One region of the Solwaraspora sp. WMMD791 genome, then DNA from elsewhere that is predicted to be linked to it. Evidence: riboswitches for the same ligand, from Rfam matches in the RefSeq annotation. Region 1 holds a riboswitch; each other region holds the start of a gene.
What was found. Region 1 has a riboswitch for cobalamin ahead of O7623_RS08185 (ribonucleoside-diphosphate reductase subunit alpha). Riboswitches for the same ligand answer to the same signal wherever they lie in the genome.
Positions count from the first base shown of each region.

Region 1 (7,454 bases):
ACCGAGCAGGCCGGCGGTCTCCCGTTGGGTCGGGAGCAACCGGTGCAGGATGCGGGCCAGCCGGACGGCCTCCTCAGCCAGGTCGAGGCGCTGCAGGTGCGGACCGGAGCTCGCCGCGTAGCCCTCGGTGAAGATCGAGTACACCGCCTGCAGGACGCCGGGGAGCCGCTGCGGCAACTCGTCGACACCGGGCACCCGGAACGGAATCCGCGCGTCCCGGATCTTGCGTTTCGCCCGGACGATCCGCTGGGCCATCGTCGCCTCCGGCACGAGGAAGGCCCGGGCCACCTCGGCGGTGGTCAGCCCGCCGAGGTGGCGCAGGGTCAGCGCCACCCGGTCCGGCGCGGGCAACGCGGGGTGGGCGCAGGTGAAGAAGAGCGCGAGCCGGTCGTCGGGCAGGTCGGGATCGACATCGGCGGCCGGTGCCGGGTCGGCCCGGTCCGCCTCGGCCTGCAGTACCGCCAGCCGCAGCGCCAGCGTCCGGTCGCGGCGGATCCGGTCCACCGCGCGACGCCGCGCGGTGGTCAGCAGCCACGCCCCGGGGCGGGTCGGCACGCCGGAGACCGGCCAGTGCGTCAGAGCCGCCTCGACGGCCTCGGCTGCCACCTCCTCGGCCAGGTGCAGGTCACCGAAGCGGCGCACCAGGGTGGCGAGCAGCCGGCCGTGCTCCTCGCGGAACACGGCCGCCACCGAGGTCCGTACCGTTTCCGGATCGGTGCCCCGCCCCGGCCCGGCGGGGTCGTCGGCCGACTCGGCACCGGTCATCCGGCCGGTCACATCCCGAAGTCGGCGACCGGACGCACCTGCACCGACCCCCCGTCCCGGGCACCGGGCGAGCGGGCCGCCCAGTCCAGCGCGACGTCCAGGTCCGGTACGTCGATGATGTCGTAGCCGCCGAGCACCTCGCGGCTCTCGGCGAACGGACCGTCGGTGACGATCCGCTGACCGTCCGCCTCGACCTTGACCGAGGTGCAGGTGGTCAGGTCCGCCAGGGCGTTGCCGCTGACCCAGATGCCGGCGTCCTTCATCTGCTTGTCGTAGGCGATCCAGTCCTCGACCGTGCACTGCGGCTCGATGTGGTTCGGGTCGTCGGTCGGTGGGCTGACGAACAGCAGCATGTACTTCACGTCGGGCTCCTCGCTGGTAGTGGCGTTGCCGTACGTCATGACGACGATCGGCGGGGCGCCGCGTCGACAGCGGAGCCGGGAGTTTCTGGCCGGACCGGCCGACCGGGTCCCGCCGCAACCTGCGGCGACCCGCCGACTACTCGGAGTCGGCCAGGATGGCGTAGAGCTTGCGTCGGGTCTCGTCGAGCACCTGGACCGCCCGCTCCCGCTGCTCCGCGGTGCCGTTGAGCATCACGTGCCGCAGCGCGTGCATCGTCTGCATACCCGATTCGCGCACGTCATGCCAGCTGTCGACGGTCTCCGGCGCCAGCTCGGTCCAGGGCGCGGCCTGCGCGGCCTGCTCGGCCTCGGGGCGGGCGGCGTCGGTGAGCGCGTAGCGCTTGCGCCCACCGCCGGAGCCTTCGGCGGTGCCGACGATCAGGCCCTCGTCCTCCAGTAGTTGCAGGGTGGGGTAGATCGAGCCGGGGCTGGGCCGCCAGACCCCGCCGGTGCGGGAGTCGAGCTCCTGGATCATCTCGTAGCCGTGCATCGGGCCCTCGACGAGCAGGGCCAGGACGGCGGCCCGCACGTTCGGCCGGCGGCGTCCCCGGCCGCCGCGACCACCCCTGCCCCAGCCGCCGGGGCCGGAACCCGGGCCACCCGGCCCGAAGCCGGGACCGCCGGGGCCGAAGCCGAAGCCGGGGCCGAACGGTCCGAAGCCGCGTCGCCCGCCGGCCCGCCGCCAACCGGGCGACCCGCCCGCTGTGTCGTGGTGGTGGTGTCTCACATCTGCCTCCGATATTCGTTGATGCATCCACGATATATCGGGAACAGATCGCCGACAACCCGCTTCGTAATGAGAGCAACGACACGCCGACAACGACATCTGGTGTGTCGGTCGGGACGGCACACCAGATATAGTCCCTGACGCAACTGGTTCGGCCGGGCAGCCAGCCCGGCCGAGGCAACAGGGAACCCGGTGGGAATCCGGGACTGCCCCGCAGCGGTGAGTGGGAACGACCGCCGTCATCACGCACTGGGCGCGTACCGCGCCTGGGAAGCGACGGCCAGTAGGAGACCGAGTCGCCTCGACCCGGTCACGCCCACGAGTCCGAAGACCTGCCCGTTGTGCCGGGTACGCCGTGTGCGTACCCGGTGGTCCGAGGCCGCGCGGGACGGTCGACGGCTGCGCCGCGCGCGTCGGGTGACCACCGCGTGCGCCCAGACGTCCGTGCTGCCCGCCGGCCTGCCACGAGCAGAGCCAGGAGGCAGCACAGGTGACCATCACCTACCCCACGGCGACCCCGTCGGCGGGCACACCCGGCCCGGTCCGGGTCCGCGACCAGGACGGCCACGCCACCCCGGTCGACCCCGACCGGCTGCACGCCGCGGTACGGCGCCACGCCGACGGGCTCACCGACGTCGACCCGCGCCGGGTCGCCGACCGGGCCGTCAGCGGCCTCTACGACGGAGTCACCACGGCCGAGGTGACGCAACTGCTGATCCGCACCGCCGCCGACCTGATCGGTGCGGACCCGCAGTACTCCCGGCTGGCCGCCCGGCTACTGGCCGCCTCGGTCACCGCGCAGGTCCGTCAGCAGGGCATCGACTCGTTCAGTCAGGCCATCCGGCTCGGCCACCGCCACGGGCTGATCGGCGACCGGACCGCCCGCTTCGTCGCCACGCACGCCGCCGTCCTGGACGCCGCCGTCGACCCGACCGCCGACGACCGGTTCGAGTACTTCGGGCTGCGGACCGTCTCCGACCGGTACCTGCTGCGCCATCCCACCAACCGACAGGTGGTGGAGACCCCGCAGTACTGGCTGCTGCGGGTGGCCTGCGGACTGTCCGACACCCCGGCCGAGGCGGTCGACTTCTACCGACTGATGTCGTCGCTGGCGTACCTGCCCAGCTCGCCGACGTTGTTCAACTCCGGCACCCGGCACACCCAGATGTCGTCGTGCTTCCTGGTCGACTCCCCCCGCGACGAACTCGACTCGATCTACGACCGGTACGCCCAGGTGGCGAAGCTGTCCAAGTACGCCGGCGGGATCGGCATCTCCTGGTCCCGGGTGCGCTCACGGGGTGCGCTGATCCGGGGCACCAACGGGCTGTCCAACGGGATCGTGCCGTGGCTGCGCACCCTGGACGCCTCGGTCGCCGCCGTCAATCAGGGCGGCCGGCGCAAGGGCGCGGCCTGCGTCTACCTGGAGCCCTGGCACGCCGACATCGAGGAGTTCCTGGAGCTGCGGGACAACACCGGCGAAGACGCCCGCCGCACCCACAACCTCAACCTGGCCAACTGGATCTGCGACGAGTTCATGCGCCGGGTCGACGCCGACGCGACGTGGTCGCTGTTCAACCCGGCCGACGTACCGCACCTGCCCGACCTGTACGGCGCCGAGTTCGACACCGCGTACCGGGCCGCCGAGGCCGCCGGGCTCGCCGTGCGCCAGGTTCCCGCCCGCGACCTGTACGGGCGGATGATGCGCACCCTGGCGCAGACCGGCAACGGCTGGATGACCTTCAAGGACCGGTCCAACCTGCTGTGCAACCAGACCGGGGAACCGGGCAACGTGGTGCACCTGTCCAACCTGTGCACCGAGATCGTCGAGGTCTCCTCGGACGCCGAGACCGCCGTGTGCAACCTGGGCTCGATCAACCTCGGTGCCCACCTGACCGCAGCTGCGACCTCGACCGCGGCCGGGGCCACGGCCGCCGACGTGGACTGGGCGCGGCTGCGCGACACGGTCCGCACCGCCGTCGTCTTCCTCGACCGGGTCATCGACATCAACTACTACCCGAGTACGCAGGCCGCGGCGTCCAACCCGCGCTGGCGCCCGATCGGCCTGGGCATGATGGGGCTGCAGGACGTGTTCTTCGCCCTCGGCCTGCCGTTCGACTCGGCACCCGCCCGGGAGCTGTCCACCCGGATCGCCGAGGAGATCTACCTGACCGCGCTGGAGACCTCCGCCGGGTTGGCGCAACAGTACGGGCCGCACCCGGCGTACCCGCAGACCCGGGCGGCGCGCGGGCAACTGCACCCGGACCTGTGGGGCGCCGAGCCGACCCAGACCGAGCGCTGGGCGGCGCTGCGCCGACAGGTCGCCGAGCACGGGCTGCGCAACTCGCTGCTGGTGGCCATCGCCCCGACGGCGACCATCGCCTCGATCGCCGGCTGCTACGAATGTATCGAGCCGCAGGTGTCCAACCTGTTCAAACGCGAAACCCTGTCCGGGGAGTTCCTGCAGGTCAACACCGCCCTGGTGGGGCGGCTGAAGGCGGCCGGGCTGTGGACGGCGGCGGTCCGTGAGCAGATCACCCGGGCCGAGGGGTCGGTCCAGCAGATCAGCGCCATCCCGGCCGAGGTACGGCGGCTGTTCCGTACCGCCTGGGAGCTGCCGCAGCGGGCGCTGATCGACCTGGCCGCCGCCCGTGCGCCGTACATCGACCAGAGCCAGTCGTTGAACCTGTTCATGGCCGCACCGACGATCGGGAAGCTGTCCTCGATGTACCGGTACGCCTGGCAGTCCGGCCTCAAGACCACCTACTACCTGCGGTCGCGCCCGGCGACCCGGATCCAGCAGGCCACGGTCTCCGTCGCGCCGGTCGACGCCGAGGCGGTGGCCTGCTCCCTGGAGAACCCCGAGTCCTGCGACGCCTGCCAGTGACGCCCCGCGTCCACCCGTTGGAGACCACGATGACACCGAACCCGATGCTGCTCGACCCGGGGATGAACCTGACCCTGCGGCCGATGCGCTACCCGCACTTCTTCGACCGCTACCGCGACGCCATCCGCAACACCTGGACGGTGGAGGAGGTGGACCTGCACTCCGACCTGGCCGACCTGGACCGGCTCAGCCCGGCCGAACGGCACCTGGTCAGCCGACTGGTCGCCTTCTTCGCCACCGGGGACACGATCGTCGCCAACAACCTGGTGCTCAACCTGTACCAGCACGTCAACAGCCCGGAGGGGCGGCTCTACCTGTCCCGGCAACTGTTCGAGGAGGCGGTGCACGTCCAGTTCTACCTGAACCTGCTGGACACCTACGTCCCGGACGAGCAGGAGCGGTCCGCCGCGTTCGCCGCGATCGACAACATTCCGTCGATCAAGCGCAAGGCCGACTTCTGCTTCCGCTGGATCGACTCCCTCTTCGGGCTGCGCGAGCTGCGGACCCGCGACGACCGTCGGGCCTTCCTGCTCAACCTGATCTGCTTCGCCGCCTGCATCGAAGGGCTGTTCTTCTACGGGGCCTTCGCCTACGTGTACTTCCTGCGGTCCCGGGGGCTGCTGCACGGCCTCGCCTCCGGCACCAACTGGGTGTTCCGCGACGAGTCGATGCACATGGCGTTCGCCTTCGACGTGGTCGACACGGTCCGGCGGGAGGAGCCGGACCTGTTCGACGACGAAATGGCCGAACAGGTCCGCCAGATGCTCGCCGAAGCAGTCGACGCCGAGGCCCAGTTCGCCGAGGACCTGCTCGGCCGGGGCGTGCCCGGGCTGTCGCTGGCCGACATGCGCCAGTACCTGCAGCACGTCGCCGACCGCCGGCTCGCCCAACTGGGCATCGCCCCGCTCTACGGATCGACCAACCCGTTCGCGTTCATGGAGCTGCAGGACGTGCAGGAGTTGTCGAACTTCTTCGAGCGCCGGGTCTCCGCGTACCAGGTGGGGGTGAGCGGGGCGGTGAGCTTCGACGAGGAGTTCTGAGCGGTCCGCGCGGCCGGTGGGTCCAGGTCGGTCATCCGACCGGCCGGCCCACCGGCTGCGGTACGCCGGCCCGGCCGCGTCGGAATCCCGGATAGGTCAGCACGAAGGTGCTCACTGCGGCCATCAGCACCGCGCCGACCAGCACCGGCAGCGGCGCCCAGACCGCGTACAGGGCGGTGCTGGCGGTCGGCGCCAGGACGAAGGTCAGCCCGTTGGTGACACCGATCAGCCCGGCGAGGCCGCCCTGTTCGTTCCGGTCGACGGCGAGCGTCGGTCCGGCGACGTAGCCGGGCATGGCGACGCCGAGGCCGAGGCCGATCAGCGCCATCGCGGCGATCAGCACGGCCCGGTGGGTGTCGGGGACGAGCAGCACGAAGCCGATCAGCGCCACCAGGCAACCGACCCGTAGCAGCAGCGCGGGCCGCCAGCCGCTGCGCGGCACCACCACCGTCTGGGCGAACACCATCCCGGCCCCGGCGGCCAGCAGCGCGCCGCCGGTGAGCAGCCCGGTGGTCTCGGCGTCGAGGCCGAACCGGTCCTGGACGAGGAAGCCGCTGACCACCTGGACGAACCCGAGCGCGGTGAACATGCCGAGCCCGGTCAGCAGGTACGGCCACACCCGCGCGTCCCACGGGCTGATCCGGGCCGGTGCGGCGATCAGTTCGGTACGGGTCTGCCGGCGCAGCCGTACCGCGACGGCGGTCAGCCCGACGGCGAGCAGCGCCGGAACCGCCAGCAACGGCGCCATCAGCCCGAACCCGGCCAGCAGGCCGCCGACGAGGGCACCGGCGACCATCGCGACGCCCTGGACCGCGCCGATCCCGGCCATGCCGCGCACCCGGGCCGCCGGGTCGGGGGTGACGTCGGCGATGTACGCCTGGGCGGTGGGTGCCACCGCCGCGATGGCGGTACCGAAGCCGACGCCCCGGAACACGACGAAGAGCAGGAACAACGCGGTGCCGGTGACGATGCCGCGCATGCCGAGGTCGGCGAGCAGCGCGAACAGGGCCGTCGTCGTGGTGGCCAGGGCGAGCGCCGCGACCAGCACCGGTTTACGGCCCCAGGACTGACTGCGCCGCCCCCACATCTGGCTGGTGACGACCATCATCAGGGCGGAGACGCTGATCATCACGCCGACCTGCCATTCGGCGAGGCCGATCTGGCGCGACAGCGGAGCGATGATCGGGTTCAGTGACATCTGGCCGAGGAAGACCAGGAAGACCGCCCCGAGCAGCAGCGGGATCTGCGGCCGTGGCAGGGTGCCCGGCTCGGGCACGACGGTGGCGCCACGGGAGATCATCCGGCCACGCTAACCACCGGAGATCGACTGCCCAAGGACGCCGGTCACATCCGCCGACCCGGGCGTGAGCTGCGACGACCCGGCGCTGAGCTGCGGCGACGCCTGCGTCAAGTGAGCAGACTGTCGCCGATCCAGCCGTCGGGCGCGCATCCGGGCGGGATCGCGAACACCGCCGACCCGATCGGGGTGACCCACTCGTTGAGCAGGTCGTGTTCGGCCAGCCGGCGTTGGATCGGCAGAAACTGCGCGTCGACGTCCGCCTGGTAGGCGGCGAAGATCAGCCCGCTGTCGGGGGTGCCGTCGGCACCCGGGACGCCGTCGTAGTTGTACGGCCGGC
Region 1 is NZ_CP120737.1:1,884,971-1,892,424, forward strand. Features, by position in the region: gene O7623_RS08170 (DUF6596 domain-containing protein) at 1-765, opposite strand, end outside; gene O7623_RS08175 (YciI family protein) at 774-1,166, opposite strand; gene O7623_RS08180 (PadR family transcriptional regulator) at 1,264-1,893, opposite strand; cobalamin riboswitch at 2,024-2,248, shown strand; gene O7623_RS08185 (ribonucleoside-diphosphate reductase subunit alpha) at 2,384-4,777, shown strand; gene O7623_RS08190 (ribonucleotide-diphosphate reductase subunit beta) at 4,807-5,817, shown strand; gene O7623_RS08195 (MFS transporter) at 5,849-7,117, opposite strand; gene O7623_RS08200 (Dyp-type peroxidase) at 7,225-7,454, opposite strand, start outside.

Region 2 (7,454 bases), 610 kb from region 1:
TCGGTGAGCCGGGGAAGCACCACCGCCCGCCACGGGGTGATCCGCAGCTGTGGGGCGGCGGCGGCGAGCAGGTCGGCCTGCGCGGCGGTGAGCCGGCCCAGCGGTACGGCGAGCGCGAGCGCGTGGTCACCGTCGGGGCGGCGCAGCACGCCCACCGGTGGTACGCCGGGCTGTCGCGGTGCCGGCGGCGGATCGGCCGCCAGCGTCCGGTGCACCCCCGGCGTGGTGGCGAGCGCCGCGACGATCCGGGCCAGTTCGGCAGCGGCCAGGTCACCGATGCGCCAGATCCTGCCGGCCACGGCCCGTCCGTCGGCGAGGAAGATCCGGGCGGCGGCGACCGCCACCCGGACCGCGTCGGTCGGCGCGGTCCGTAGGCCGTGGTCGACCCCGGCGAGCCAGATCCCGACCCGGCCGTCCGCGCGGGGCAGCAGGCCCACGTCGGGGCGCGCCGCGACGGTGGCGCCCCGGCCGTCGTCGACGGCGAACAGGAACCGGCCGGACAGCCGGGCCAGGTCCGGCTGTGCGCAGATCGCCGTGTCGAGGGCGCGGACCTGCGCCGCGACGTCCCACCGGGGAGTGCTGTCCACACCGGCAAGCGGAGCGCCGAGGATGTTGCGGGCCCGGTCGTGTCCGGGTGCGGGCAGCAGCCCGGCCGCGCTCAGCCTGCCGGCGAGTACCCCGGCTGCGTCGGCGGCCACCCCCCGCAACTGCAGGTTCGCCCGGCTGGTCAGCTCCAGGTGCCCGTCGCCGAGGTCACGGGCGGCTGCGGCCAGTGTGGTCAGCTGGCCGGTGGTGAGCAGCCCACCGGGGCAGCGGACCCGGGCCAGCAGACCGTCAGCGGCCGGATGCAGCTGCAGCGCTCCGGGGCAGGCGTCGGGGCCGCCCCGGACGGGCGGCGACGGCGAGGCGGGCACGCGGCGGATACTACGGGCTGCCACCGGCGGGCGACGCCCTCGCGGCGAATAGATCACACCTTGACGAAACGTCCACGGGTCGTGACAGTGGTCGGTAGCCAGCTGCGGCGGCACGTGGAGGAAGCCGGTGTGATTCCGGCGCGGTCCCGCCACTGTCACCGGGGAGCGGACCCCACCGACGGCCACGGCCCCGATCCACGGGGCGGGAAGGCCGGGGCGAGCCTCGATCCGGGAGCCAGGAGACTCCGGTCGCCGCGACCGACGACCCGGGGCGCGGACCCCGAGGGAGGACCAGGCGTCCGATGATGCTACTTCTGTCCACTTCAGATACTGATTTGCTGAGTGGACGGGCCAGCGGTGCCGAGTGGCGCCTGGCGAACCCGGCCCGGCTGTCGGTCGACGACCTCACGCCCCTGCTGACCGGCGTCGACCTCGTGGTGGTCCGGCTGCTCGGCGGCCGCCGGGCCTGGCCGGACGGGCTGGACGCGCTGCTGGCCACCGGACCCCCCGTGGTGGTGCTCAGCGGCGAACAGGCGCCCGACGCCGCCCTGATGGAGCTCTCCACCGTACCGGCCGGAGTGGCCGCCGAGGCCCACGCCTATCTGGCCCACGGTGGACCGGCCAACCTCGCCGAACTGCACCGTTTCCTGTCCGACACGGTGCTGCTCACCGGGCACGGCTTCGCCGCGCCACAGCCGGCCCCGGAGTGGGGCGTGTCGGAGCGCCCGAGCGCGCCGAACGGACCGGGCCGGCCGACCGTGGCGGTGCTCTACTACCGGGCACATCACCTGGCCGGCAACACCGGCTTCGTGCACGCGCTGTGCGACGCGGTCGACGCCGCCGGCGGCCGGGCGCTGCCGGTCTACTGCGCCTCGCTGCGCTCGGCCGACCCACAGCTGCTGGTCACCCTGCGTCAGGCCGATGCCCTGGTGGTGACGGTGCTGGCTGCCGGCGGGACCCGACCGGCGACCGCCGGCGCCGGGGGCGACGACGACGCCTGGGACGTGGGCGCCCTCGCCGAGCTGGACGTGCCGATCCTGCAGGGACTCTGCCTGACCAGCTCCCGGCAGACCTGGGCGGCCACCGACGACGGGCTGTCCCCGTTGGACGCGGCGACCCAGGTGGCCATCCCCGAGTTCGACGGCCGGCTGATCACCGTGCCGTTCTCGTTCAAGGAGATCGACGCCGACGGACTGTCGGTCTACGTCGCCGACCCGCAGCGGGCCGCCCGGGTGGCCGGGATCGCGGTCCGCCACGGCGCGCTGCGGCACGTCGCGGCCGGCGACAAACGGATCGCCGTGCTGCTGTCGGCGTACCCGACGAAGCACGCCCGGATCGGCAACGCGGTCGGGCTCGACACCCCCGCCAGTGTGCTGGCGCTGCTGGGGACGTTGCGCGACGCCGGTTACGACGTCGGGCCGCACGACGGCCCCGACGCGCTGCCGGGGCTGACCGACGGCGACGGCGACGCGTTGATGCACGCGCTCATCGCCGCCGGCGGGCAGGACCCGGACTGGCTGACCGAGGAGCAGCTGACGGGCAACCCGGTGCGCATCCCGGCCGCCGACTACCGTCGCTGGTACGCCGAGTTCCCGGCGCAGCTGCGCGAACAGGTCGAACGGCACTGGGGTCCGCCGCCGGGCGAGCTGTACGTCGACCGGTCCCGGGATCCGGACGGCGAGATCGTGCTGGCCGCGCTGCGTACCGGCAACATCGTGCTGCTGGTGCAGCCGCCGCGCGGCTTCGGGGCCAACCCGGTGGCCATCTACCACGACCCGGATCTGCCGCCGAGCCACCACTACCTGGCCGCGTACCGGTGGCTGGAGCACGGCTTCGGCGCGCACGCCGTGGTGCACGTCGGCAAGCACGGCAACCTGGAGTGGCTACCGGGCAAGACGGTCGGGCTCAGCGCCGCCTGCGGGCCGGACGCCGCCCTCGGTGATCTGCCACTGATCTACCCGTTCCTGGTCAACGACCCCGGCGAGGGCACCCAGGCCAAACGGCGGGCGCACGCCACCCTGATCGACCATCTGGTGCCGCCGATGGCTCGGGCGGACAGTTACGGCGACATCGCCCGGCTGGAGCAGCTGCTCGACGAGCACGCGAACATCGCCGCCCTGGACCCGGCGAAACTGCCGGCGATCCGGGCGCAGATCTGGACGCTGATCCAGGCCGCCCGGCTCGACCACGACCTCGGTCTGGACGACCGGCCGCACGACGCCGAGTTCGACGACTTCCTGCTACACGTCGACGGATGGCTCTGCGAGGTCAAGGACGTGCAGATCCGCGACGGGCTGCACGTGCTCGGCGCGGCACCGGTCGGCGCGGCCCGGGTCGATCTGGTGCTGGCGATGCTGCGGGCCCGGCAGATGTGGGCCGGGCAGGTCGCGGCGCTGCCGGGCTTGCGGGAGGCGCTGGGCCTGGACGAGTCCGGCACCGACCGCGACGGCACCGACGCCGCCGAGGCGACCGCCCGGGAGCTGGTCGCGGCGATGGAGGAGCACGATTGGCGGCCGGACGCCGCCACCGAGGTCGCCACGGGCGTGCTCGGCGGCGACGACGAACGGGCCGCGCTGGTCATCCGGATCCTGCGCTTCGCGGCGACCGAGGTGGTGCCCCGGCTGGCCCGCACCACCGACGAGCTGACCCACGTCGCGCACGCGCTGGCCGGCGGGTACGTGCCGGCCGGGCCGAGCGGGTCACCGCTGCGCGGGTTGATCAACGTGCTGCCGACCGGACGCAACTTCTACTCGGTGGATCCGAAGGCGGTGCCGAGCCGGCTGGCCTGGGAGACCGGGCAGGCGATGGCCGAGTCGCTGCTGGCCCGCTACCGGGCCGACACCGGTGACTGGCCCCGTTCGGTGGGACTGTCGGTGTGGGGCACGTCGGCGATGCGGACCTCCGGCGACGACATCGCCGAGGTGCTGGCGCTACTCGGCGTACGGCCGGTGTGGGACGAGGCGTCGCGGCGGGTGACCGGCGTCACGGTGATCCCGGCGGCGGAGCTGGGCCGGCCCCGCATCGACGTGACGGTACGGATCTCGGGCTTCTTCCGCGACGCGTTCCCGCACGTGGTGGCCATGTTGGACGACGCGGTCCGGCTGGTCGCGGCCCTCGACGAGCCCGACGAGGTGAACTTCGTCGCGGCACACGCCCGCGCCGACCTGGCCGCCCACGGCGACACCCGGCGGGCCACCATGCGGATCTTCGGCTCCAAGCCGGGGACGTACGGTGCCGGGCTGCTGCAGCTGATCGACAGCCGCAACTGGCGTGACGACGCCGACCTGGCCGAGGTGTACGCGGTCTGGGGTGGTTACGCCTACGGCCGCGATCTCGACGGCGCGCCGGCCCGCGACCAGATGGAGTCGGCGTACCGGCGGATCGCGGTCGCGGCGAAGAACATCGACACCCGCGAACACGACATCGCCGACTCCGACGACTACTTCCAGTACCACGGCGGGATGATCGCCACGGTACGGGCGTTGACCGGGTCGGCCCCGGCGGCGTACATCGGCGACAGCACCCGCCCGGAGGCGGTGCGCACCCGGGCGCTGCACGAGGAGACCGCGCGGATCTTCCGGGCCCGGGTGGTGAACCCGCGCTGGCTGGCGGCGATGCGCCGGCACGGCTACAAGGGGGCGTTCGAGCTGGCCGCCACGGTCGACTACCTGTTCGGCTACGACGCCACCGCCGGGGTGGTGGCCGACTGGATGTACGACAAGCTGGCCGAGACGTACGTGCTCGACGAGGTCAATCAGCGGTTCCTGACCGAGTCGAACCCGTGGGCGCTGCACGGCATCACCGAGCGGCTGCTGGAGGCCGCCGACCGCAAACTGTGGGAGTACCCCGACCCGGCGGTGCTCGACGGGCTGCGGGAGGTGTTCCTGCGCACCGAGGGCGATCTGGAGGACCGGGCCGGATGAGGCAGGCAGGCCGGTCGACCACGCCGTCGTGGTCGACCGGGCGGCGTGGCGGCGCCGCGCGTAGGGTCGGGGCATGAGTGCGGCAGGGTCGGAGAGCATCCGGTACGACGGGACCGTGGTCGCCGGCGCGCAGCCGGAGAGCGTGCTGCTGCCCGGTCACGACGTGCCGTTGGGCCGCTACACGACGGTCCGCCGGCTGCTGCCGCAGCGGCCCCGGCGGATGGTCGGGGCCTGGTGCTTCGTCGACCACTTCGGGCCGGACGACGTGGCCGGGCGGCCCGGCATGCAGATCCCGCCGCACCCGCACACCGGGCTGCAGACGGTGACCTGGCTCGTCGACGGTGAGATCCTGCACCGCGACAGCCTGGGCAGCGTGCAGCCGATCGTGCCGGGGCAGCTCAACCTGATGACCGCCGGGCACGGCATCGCCCACTCGGAGCAGTCGCCGCCGGCCCATCCACCGGTGATGCACGGGCTGCAGCTGTGGGTGGCCTTGCCGGAAGCCGCCCGGCACGGCGCGCCCCGGTTCGACCACCATGCCGCGTTGCCGCAGGTCGGTGCCGACGACGCGCGGATCACCGTGGTGGTCGGCGAGTACGCCGGTGTCCGGTCCCCGGCCGAGATGTCCAGCCCCATCGTCGGAGCACAGGTGGACATCGGCACCGACGCGCCCGTCGCGCTGACGCTGCGCATCGATTTCGAGTACGCCCTCCTGGCGATGTCCGGCACAGCACGGGTCGACGGGGTGGAGCTGGCCCCGGGCGGGCTGCTCTACCTGGGCGAGGGCCGGTCGGGCACGACGGTGACCACCGACGGCCCGGCCCGGCTGTTCCTGCTCGGCGGTGAGCCGTTCGACGAGCCGCTCGTCATGTGGTGGAACTTCGTCGCCCGTAGCCACGAGGAGTTGGTCGCGGCCCGCGACGACTGGGCGGCCGGCCGGCGGTTCGGTACGGTGACCGGCTGCGTGGACGCCCCGCTGCCGGCACCGGAGATGCCGATCACCCGGATCAAGGCCCGCGACCGGCACGGACGTACCGTCGGCTGACCGTCGCACGGTCGACTGACATTCGTCGACGTATCGAAATTATTCGTTCATATTCTTTACTGTTAAGAGTCTTTACGCTAACTTCGTCGACACGGCCGGCCGCCCCACCGCCACCCACGACGTGCGGAGCGCCCCATGCGACGACGGATCATCCTGCCCCTGCTCGCCACCGGCACCATCCTCGGCACCCTGCTGATCGCCACCCCGGCCAGCGCCCACGGTTACGTCTCCTACCCGCCCAGCCGCCAGGCGATGTGCGCGCAGGGCCGGGTCGCGAACTGCGGCCCGATCGTGTGGGAACCGCAGAGCGTCGAAGGCCCCAAGGGCCAACGCACCTGCCACGGCGGGGTGAGCCGCTTCGCCATCCTCGACGACGACAGCGTCAACTGGCCGGCCACCACGGTCGGCGGGTCGGTCACCTTCACCTGGACGCTGACCGCCCGGCATGCCACCAGCACCTGGGAGTACTTCGTCGGCGGCACCCGGATCGCGGTGTTCGACGACGGCGGCCGACAGCCCGCCGCCACCGTGTCGCACACCGTGAACCTCGGCGGCCGCACCGGCCGGCAGAAGGTGCTGGCGACCTGGAACATCGCCGACACCGCGAACGCCTTCTACTCCTGCGTGGACGTCCAGATCGGTGCCGGGCCCGGCCCGTCGCCGACCCCGCCACCCCCGCCGTCACCCACCCCGACGCCACCACCGCCGACCACCACGCCCCCGACCACCGCGCCCCCGACCACCGCGCCACCCGGCCAGCCAGGCGGCACCTGGGCCGCCGGCACCACGTACCAGGTCGGTGCCGTCGTCAGCTACGCCGGCGTCAGCTACCGGTGCCGGCAGGCGCACACCGCACTCGTCGGCTGGGAACCACCGAACGTACCGGCACTGTGGCAACGGCTCTGACCGTCCGGTGCATGATGTACGGATGCCACAGTCACCCCCGCTCGGCCGGCCGTTCTGGCGGTTCTGGAGCGCAGCCACCCTCGCCAACATCGGTGACGGGATCCGGGTCGCCGCGTTCCCGCTGCTGGCCCTGTCGCTGACCGGGGATCCGCTCGGGCTGGCCGTCGTCGCCACCGCGCAGACCCTGCCCTGGCTCGTCGCCGGGCTGGCCGCTGGCGCGCTCGCCGACCGGGTGGCACCCCGTACGCTGCTCGCCGTCGCCGACACGGTACGCGCCCTGCTGCTGGTGGCCCTGGTGGCGACGGTGGCCACCGGCACCGCCACGATCGCCCTGGTCGCGGTCTGCGCGTTCGGTCTCGGCGTCGGCGAGGCGGTACGCGACACCGCCGGCCAGGTGGCCGTGCCGAAACTGGTGCCGCCGGCCGCGCTGGAGCGGGCCAACGGCCGGCTCACCGCCGGCACGATCGTCGGCAACGAGTTCGTCGGCCCACCGGTCGGCGCCGCGCTGTTCGTCGTCGGCGCGGCCGTACCGTTCGCGGCCAACGGGGCCAGCCTGGCGCTCGCTGTGATGCTGGTGCTGACGTTGCCGCTGAGCCTGGTCCGTACCCCCACGGCCACGGCGGCGGCCGCCGCCACGACGGTCGGCCCGAGCATCCGGGCCGGGCT
Region 2 is NZ_CP120737.1:1,276,497-1,283,950, forward strand. Features, by position in the region: gene cobG (precorrin-3B synthase) at 1-914, opposite strand, end outside; cobalamin riboswitch at 1,032-1,160, shown strand; gene cobN (cobaltochelatase subunit CobN) at 1,217-4,837, shown strand; gene O7623_RS05445 (pirin family protein) at 4,911-5,882, shown strand; gene O7623_RS05450 (lytic polysaccharide monooxygenase) at 6,018-6,788, shown strand; gene O7623_RS05455 (MFS transporter) at 6,811-7,454, shown strand, end outside.
Region 2: linked by a shared signal. The riboswitch ahead of cobN (cobaltochelatase subunit CobN) and the one ahead of O7623_RS08185 (ribonucleoside-diphosphate reductase subunit alpha) in region 1 are both predicted to bind cobalamin.

Region 3 (7,454 bases), 590 kb from region 1:
GTGGTCACCGCCGACAGCGGCTTCGACGCGCTGACCCACGCCACCGAGTCGTTCGTGTCGGTGTACGCCAACGACTACACCGACGGGCTCGCCCTGCAGGCGATCCGGCTGATCTTCGCCCACCTGGAGCGGGCGGTGCGGCACGGCGCCGCCGACCCCGAGGCCCGGGAGAAGATGCACAACGCCGGGACGATCGCCGGGATGGCGTTCGGCAACGCCTTCCTCGGCATCGTGCACGCCATGTCGCACACCCTCGGCGCGACGTTCCACATCGCCCACGGTCGGACCAACGCGATCCTGATGCCGCACGTGATCCGGTACAACGGGGCGCGACCTGGCAAGCTGTCCGGTTGGCCGAAGTACGAGAACTACCGGGCTCCGGAACGGTTCCAGGAGATCGCCCGGATGCTCGGCCGGCCGGCGGCCACCCCCGCCGAAGGCGTGGAGTCGTACGCGGCCGCCGTCGAACGGTTGCGCGACGCCGTCGGCATCGAGCCGTCGTTCCAGGCCGTCGGGGTCGACGAGGCGTCGTTCCTGGCGAGCCTGCCGCAGCAGGCGGTCAACGCGTACGAGGACCAGTGCGCGCCGGCCAACCCTCGGATGCCGATGCTCGACGACATGCAGCAGCTCATGCGGGCCGCCTACTACGGCAAGGCCGACGCCGGCCCGGACACTGACGCCGGCCCGGGCACCGGTGTCGACGCGGGCAGCGAACAGGGCTGACTGTCCGCCGTCCGTCGGGCCGGGACACCGCGCGGTGTCCCGGCCCACAGCCGTGCCGTCGTCGGGAAGTCCGCAATCCCGGGCGGTTGCACAATCATGCAACCAGTTCGCGGTGGAGCTTGCCGGTGCCAGACGGCGGTCGGCCGCCGGCACTGTGGCCGGCTGCCATCGGTGCGTCGTCGTCAGGACGGTGGTGTGGGCTTCCCCCACCGGGGTGCGGCGAAGCGCAGCCCGGTGAGTTGGTCGGGTGGCGCGGCCAGCCCCGGTCCGCCGGCGGTGACCCACCGCGCGACGGCGGACGACGTCGCGTCCTCGAGCACCCCGCCGAGCCAGACCGGCCGGGCCCCGAGCAGGCGGCCCAGGGGTGCCGGCCGTACCACGACCACGTTGGACCGTTCGCAGGCGTTGAGGCAGTCCGACACCTGTACTGGTCCGGCCGTCCGTAGAACGTCGAGCTGGCGGTCGTGGTCGACGTCGGGGTGCTTGCGCCGGGTGCCGCAGCAGCACCCCCGGCAGACCGTCATCCGGGCCGACTGCCCCAGTGGTGTACGCGCGGCGTCGGCGCCCTCCGTCACGCGACGTCGGCGGTGATCGGCCGCCGGTGGTCGGCCCGGGCCGGGGTGAGCAGCAGCCCGAACACCACCCCGAGGACCGTCCACATCGTGGCGAGCTGCGCCAGCGACGCCAGACGGAACTCCCACAGCAGCGCCGCCGGTACGTCTCCCGGCACCTCGACAGCGGTCGCCGGCCAGAGCGTCAGCAGCAGCGTGTAGCCGACGACGGCGACGACGGTCGCGGCCACGGCCCGGTACGGCGTCGGCCGTGACCAGGCGGCCAGCCGCCGGTGCACCAGCAGGGCCAGCCAGGTGACCGCCGCCGCCGCGACGATGAACGATAGGTACTGGCCGGTGCGTTGGTTGACGGTGTCGGGGTCACCGACGCCGGGCGGGTTCGCCGGGAAACGGATGGCCGGCAGCAACGCCACCACGACGAAGCCGAGCCCGGCCAGCAGTCCGACCCGGCGGAAGTCGTCGCGGCCGGGCAGCAGGTGCCGGGTGGCCCCGAAGACCACGGCGACGATCACGGCCAGGCAGACCGCGACCGCGACGGTCGCGACCAGTCCACCGAGGATCTGCACGCCACGGCTGACCAGTTCCTCCTCGTGGCCGTGTCCGCCGCCGCCCGGCGTGGCCCGGCCCTCCTCGACGACCAGCGCCGATTCGATCCGGGGTTCGACGATCAGCAGGGCCGCCGCCGCTGCGGCCACCCCGGCGGCGAGCCCGGCGAGCAGACCACGACGCAGTACGGTGCCGAACGGGTAGCCGCTCATCGGAGCCGACCCCCGCTCAGTGGCACGGGACGCCGAGGGCGTGCCGGCCGTCGTGGGTGAACTCGTGCACGAACTCGGCGGCGCCGGCCAGCACCAGTCCGTTGTCCTGCGCGACCAGGTAGATGACGACCGCCGCGACGGCGGCCAGCAGCCAGCCGGCCAGCGGTACGCGGATGGCGGGGGTGGTGACCTCGCCGCCGACAGAAGGTGCAGTCATGCCAGGTGATCCTCTCGTCCATGCCTCGTGGCGATGCGGTGCGTGCCACGGCCGGTCTCCTGGCTCCCGGATCGTCGCGGCCGTCCCGCCTTCCCAAGCCGTTGTCGTCGGCCCAGTGGCGTGGTGGAACGGACACTCCCCGGTCACAGTGGCGAGGACCACGCCGGAATCACACCGGCTTCCCGAACACCGTGGCTCGCGCAGCGTACCGCCGGTTCGCCCGGCCGGACAATGCCCACCGCCACGACCAGCGCAGGGAGCGGCGCCACATTGACGGTGGCGCTCGCGGTAGGGGAGCATGGCCGGCACGAGCGGTACGCGGAGGAACCCGGTGCGAATCCGGGGCGGTCCCGCCACTGTGACCGGGGAGTCACGTCCCCATGAGACAGCCACTGCCACGACGGCGGGAAGGCTCGGGACGTGGTGTCGATCCGGCAGCCAGGAGACTCCGGCCGCTCCCTGGTCCACCGGCACGCGGGCGTGGACACCCGCGGAAGGGATTCACCATGCGCACCAGTTGGTGCCCGGTATGACGGCGTACCCGTTCACCGCCATCGTGGGCCTGCCCGAGTTGCGGCAGGCCCTGCTGCTGGCGGCGGCGCACCCCGGTATCGGCGGGGTGCTGATCCGTGGCGAGAAGGGCACCGCGAAGTCGACGATGGTCCGGGCCCTGGCCGGCCTGCTGCCGCCGGTCGACCGGGTCGCCGGCTGCCGGTTCGGCTGCGATCCGATCGCCGTCGACCCGACCTGCCCGGACGGCCCGCACACCGCGCCGATCACCGCCCGGGGCGGGCCGGCGGCCCTGGTCGAGTTGCCGGTCGGGGCCACCGAGGACCGGGTGGTCGGGACCTTGGACATCCAGCGGGTGCTCAGCGCCGGGGTGAAGGCGTACGAGCCGGGACTGCTCGCCGCCGCCCACCGTGGCCTGCTCTATGTCGACGAGGTCAACCTGCTGCCGGACCACCTGGTCGACCTGCTGCTGGACGCGGCGGCGATGGGCCGCGCACACGTCGAACGCGACGGGGTGTCGGTCAGCCACGCCGCCCGGTTCCTGCTGGTCGGCACGATGAACCCGGAGGAGGGGGAGCCGCGTCCGCAGCTGCTGGACCGCTTCGGCCTGGTCGTGTCGGTGACCGCGCCGACCGAGGTGGCCGACCGGGCCGAGGTGGTCCGCCGCCGGCTGGCCTACGAGGCCGACCCGGCGGCCTTCGCGGCCCACTGGCGGTCCGCCGACGATCAACTCGCACGACGGGTACGCGCGGCACGGGCCGCCCTGCCGGCGGTGACCCTACCGGACGCCGAGATCGACCGGATCGCCCGGATCTGCCTCGCGTACCAGGTGGACGGGCTGCGGGCGGACATCGTGATGGCCCGTGCCGCCGTGGCCCTGGCCGCCTGGCGTGGCCTGCCGGCGGTCACGGCCGCGGAGGTCGCCGACGCCGCCCGGCTGGCCCTGCCGCACCGGCGGCGACGGGATCCGCTGGATCCGCCCGGTGCCGACGCACAGCGTCTCGACGAGGTGTTGCGTGACGAGTGTCCCGACGACGACCCGGACCCCGCACCGCCCCCGGGACCTCCCGCACCGCCGGACGGTAGGCCGCCGACCAGCGCGGACGGACCTCCACCGCAGGCGGGCGACGGCCGCGGTGACGGCCGTGACGGTCAGCGCCGCGACGGTCAGGAGGGTGCCCGCCGCGACGACGACAGCGCCGGTGGTTCGGCTACCGGCCCGGACGGTTCGGCGGAGGCCGGTCCGGCGCCGGCGGCGGCCGGTCCGGCGTACCGGCCCCGGACGCTGCGGCTGCCCGGACTCGGCGATGGCGGCACGCCCGGCCGGCGGTCGGCCGCCCACGCGGACCGGGGCAGGGTGGTGGGCGCCACGGCACCGACCGGGCGGGTATCGGCCGTGCATCTGCCGGCGACGGTACGCGCCACCGCGTCGCGTGGTGGCCGGCGGATCGTCTCCGCCGACCTGCGTCAGGCCCGCTTCGTCGGCACGGAGGCGAACCTGATCCTGTTCGTGGTCGACGCCTCGGGTTCGATGGCGGCACGGCACCGGATGAGCGTGGTCAAGACCGCCGTGCTGTCGTTGCTGCGCGACGCGTACCACCGGCGCGACCGGGTCGGGATGATCACCTTCCGGGGCGCCGGTGCCGACCTGGTCCTGCCGCCGACCAGCAGCCACGGGGTCGCCGTCACCCGGTTGGCGCAGCTGCGCACCGGGGGGCGTACCCCGATCGCCGCCGGGTTGCGCGTCGCCGCGGCCACCGTCACCGCCGAGCGCCGCCGGGATCCGCGTCGCCGGCCGCTGGTCCTGCTGGTCACCGACGGGCGGGCGACCAGCGGCCCGGACCCGATGACGCTGGCGCCGTTGCTCGCCGGCACCCCGATGGTGGTGCTCGACTGCGAGGCCGGCCCGGTGCGGCTCGGGCTGGCGCGCCGGCTCGCCGCCGGCTTCACCGCACAGTGGCTGCCGCTGGCCGCGTTGTCGGCGACGGGTCCGGGTGTCCACGACCGGCGGAGGGCTGCCTGATGCCACAGGGGAGACCGGAACATGTCCCCGACGACGGGCTGACCACCCGGGCCCGGCGTCGCCAGCCGGTGCTTGCGGTGCACACCGGGCCAGGTAAGGGCAAGTCGACGGCGGCGTTCGGCATGGCGCTGCGGGCCTGGTCGGCCGGCTGGCCGGTGGTCGTCTACCAGTTCGTCAAGTCTCCGAAGTGGAAGGTAGGCGAGGAGGCGGCCCTGCGTACCCTCGGTGAGTCGGGCCGTGGGGCACCGGTGACCTGGCACAAGATGGGGGAGGGCTGGTCCTGGATCCAGCGCCCCGGCGCGGAGCGCGACCACGCCGCCGAGGCCGCCGAGGGCTGGGCGCAGATCCGTCGGGACCTGGCCGCCGAGGCGTACCGGTTCTACGTGCTGGACGAGTTCACCTATCCGATGACCTGGGGGTGGATCGACGTCGCCGAGGTGGTGTCGGTGCTGCGGGAGCGGCCGGGCAGCCAGCATGTGGTGATCACCGGGCGCAACGCCGCACCGGAGCTGATCGACCTCGCCGACCTGGTGACCGAGATGACCAAGGTCAAGCATCCGATGGACGCCGGGCGCAAGGGCCAGCAGGGCATCGAGTGGTAGCCGTACCCCGGGTGGTGATCGCCGCCCCCGGATCCGGCCACGGCAAGACGACGGTGGCCACGGGGCTGCTCGCCGCCTTCGCCGCCCGCGGGGTCCGGGTCGCCGGGTTCAAGGTCGGCCCGGACTACATCGATCCCGGCTACCACGCGCTCGCCGCCGGTCGGCCGGGCCGCAACCTGGATCCGGTGCTGGTCGGCGAGGACCTCGTCGCGCCGTTGTTCGCCCATGGTGCCGCCGGCGTCGACCTGGCCGTGATCGAAGGCGTGATGGGCCTCTACGACGGCCGGGTGGGCGCCGGTGACGTCGGCTCCACCGCGCACGTCGCCGCGCTGCTGGCCGCGCCCGTGCTGCTGGTCGTCGACGCGGCCGGGCAGAGCCGGTCGGTGGCCGCCCTGGTGCACGGCTTCCGGTCGTTCGGTCAGGTCCACATCGCCGGGGTGATCCTCAACCGGGTCGGCTCCGACCGGCACGCGCAGGTCCTGCGGGACGCCTGTGAGGAGGTCGGCACCCCGGTGCTCGGGGTGCTGCGTCGACAGCCGTCGGTCGACACCCCGTCGCGGCACCTGGGTCTGGTGCCGGCGGTCGAACGCACCGTCGAGGCGCGCGCCTCGGTCGAGGCGTTGGCGGCACTGGTCGCCGCGTCGGTGGACCTGGACGCCGTGGCGGCGGTGGCGCGCCGCGCACCCATGCTGGCGTCCGACGTATGGTCCCCGACAGCGGCCGTCCGTGTCGCCGACCCCGACGGTGGTGCCGGGTCGGGTGCCGGCGGGCAGCCGGTCCCGGCCGGTCACCGGCCGGTCGTCGCGGTCGCCGCCGGCCCGGCGTTCAGCTTCGGCTACCCGGAGACCGTGGAGCTGCTGACAGCGGCCGGCGCCGAGGTGCGTACCGTCGATCCGGTCCGCGACGAGCGACTGCCCGCCGGCACGGCGGCGCTGGTCGTCGGCGGTGGCTTCCCCGAGGTGTACGCCGGTGAGCTGACCGCCAACGCCGGGTTGCGCTCGCAGGTGGCGGCGGTCGCCGCCAGCGGAGCACCGGTCGTCGCCGAATGTGCCGGTCTGCTGTGGTTGTGCCGCACCCTCGATGGTGCTCCGATGTGCGGGGTGCTGCCGGCGGACGCCCGGATGACGCCCCGGCTGACCCTCGGCTACCGCGACGCGGTGGCGTTGACCGACAACGTCGCGGTGCCGGTCGGCAGCCGGCTGACCGGACACGAGTTCCACCGAACCGAGGTGACGCCGCGAGCCGGCGTGACGGCGGCGTGGGGATGGCGTGGGGGCGCGCCGGAGGGTTTCGTGGCCGCCGGGGTGCACGCGTCGTACCTGCATCTGCACTGGGCGGCGCGGCCGCAGATCGCGGCCCGGCTGGTCGCCGCCGCGCGCCGTCGGTGACGCGGCCCGGTCGCCACCGGGCCGGGCATCGGCCCCGTGTGGAACGGCAACGAGGGCCCCGCTCAGCCGCGCGGCAGGCTCGCGACGACCATGGCGATGAGCCGGTCGTACGTCTGCTCCAGGTCCTCCGGAAGGCCGAAGCCGCCGGCGACCTCCAGCGCGACGAAGCCGTGCACGGTCGCTCGCAGGCAGCGGGTGGCGTGGACCGTCGTGGCCGGGTCCAGCCCGTACCCGCGCAGTACGGCGAGGAACACCTCCAGCAGCCGGGTGCCGGCGGCGGCCGTGGCCGGCTGGCTCAGCGGGTCGGCGGGCATCGCCGCCCAGCGGGCCGGGTGCCGGCGGACGTAGCCGCGACTGGCCCGCATCAGCGCGGCGACGGCGGCGTCGCGGCTCAGACCGAGGGTGTGCCGGGTGAGTTCGTCGGCGACCTCGTCGATCACCCGTACGGCGACGAGGGCGCGCAGCTCGGTGAGCCCGCCGCCGACGTGCTTGTAGAGCGACGGGGCGGCGACACCGACCCGGCCGGCGAGCGCGTTGAGCGTCAGCGCGTCGAGGCCGTGCTCGTCGATGTGGGCGATCGCGGCGTCCACCAGGGCGTCCGGGGTGAGGCCGACCCTAGGCACGTCGGCCACCGGCGCGGGATGTCGAGCTACCAAGCATA
Region 3 is NZ_CP120737.1:1,291,577-1,299,030, reverse strand. Features, by position in the region: gene adhE (bifunctional acetaldehyde-CoA/alcohol dehydrogenase) at 1-723, shown strand, start outside; gene O7623_RS05525 (hypothetical protein) at 906-1,247, opposite strand; gene O7623_RS05520 (CbtA family protein) at 1,295-2,053, opposite strand; gene O7623_RS05515 (CbtB-domain containing protein) at 2,070-2,270, opposite strand; cobalamin riboswitch at 2,302-2,479, opposite strand; cobalamin riboswitch at 2,592-2,719, shown strand; gene O7623_RS05510 (VWA domain-containing protein) at 2,800-4,803, shown strand; gene cobO (cob(I)yrinic acid a,c-diamide adenosyltransferase) at 4,803-5,405, shown strand; gene O7623_RS05500 (cobyrinate a,c-diamide synthase) at 5,399-6,793, shown strand; gene O7623_RS05495 (WHG domain-containing protein) at 6,856-7,416, opposite strand.
Region 3: linked by a shared signal. The riboswitch ahead of O7623_RS05510 (VWA domain-containing protein) and the one ahead of O7623_RS08185 (ribonucleoside-diphosphate reductase subunit alpha) in region 1 are both predicted to bind cobalamin.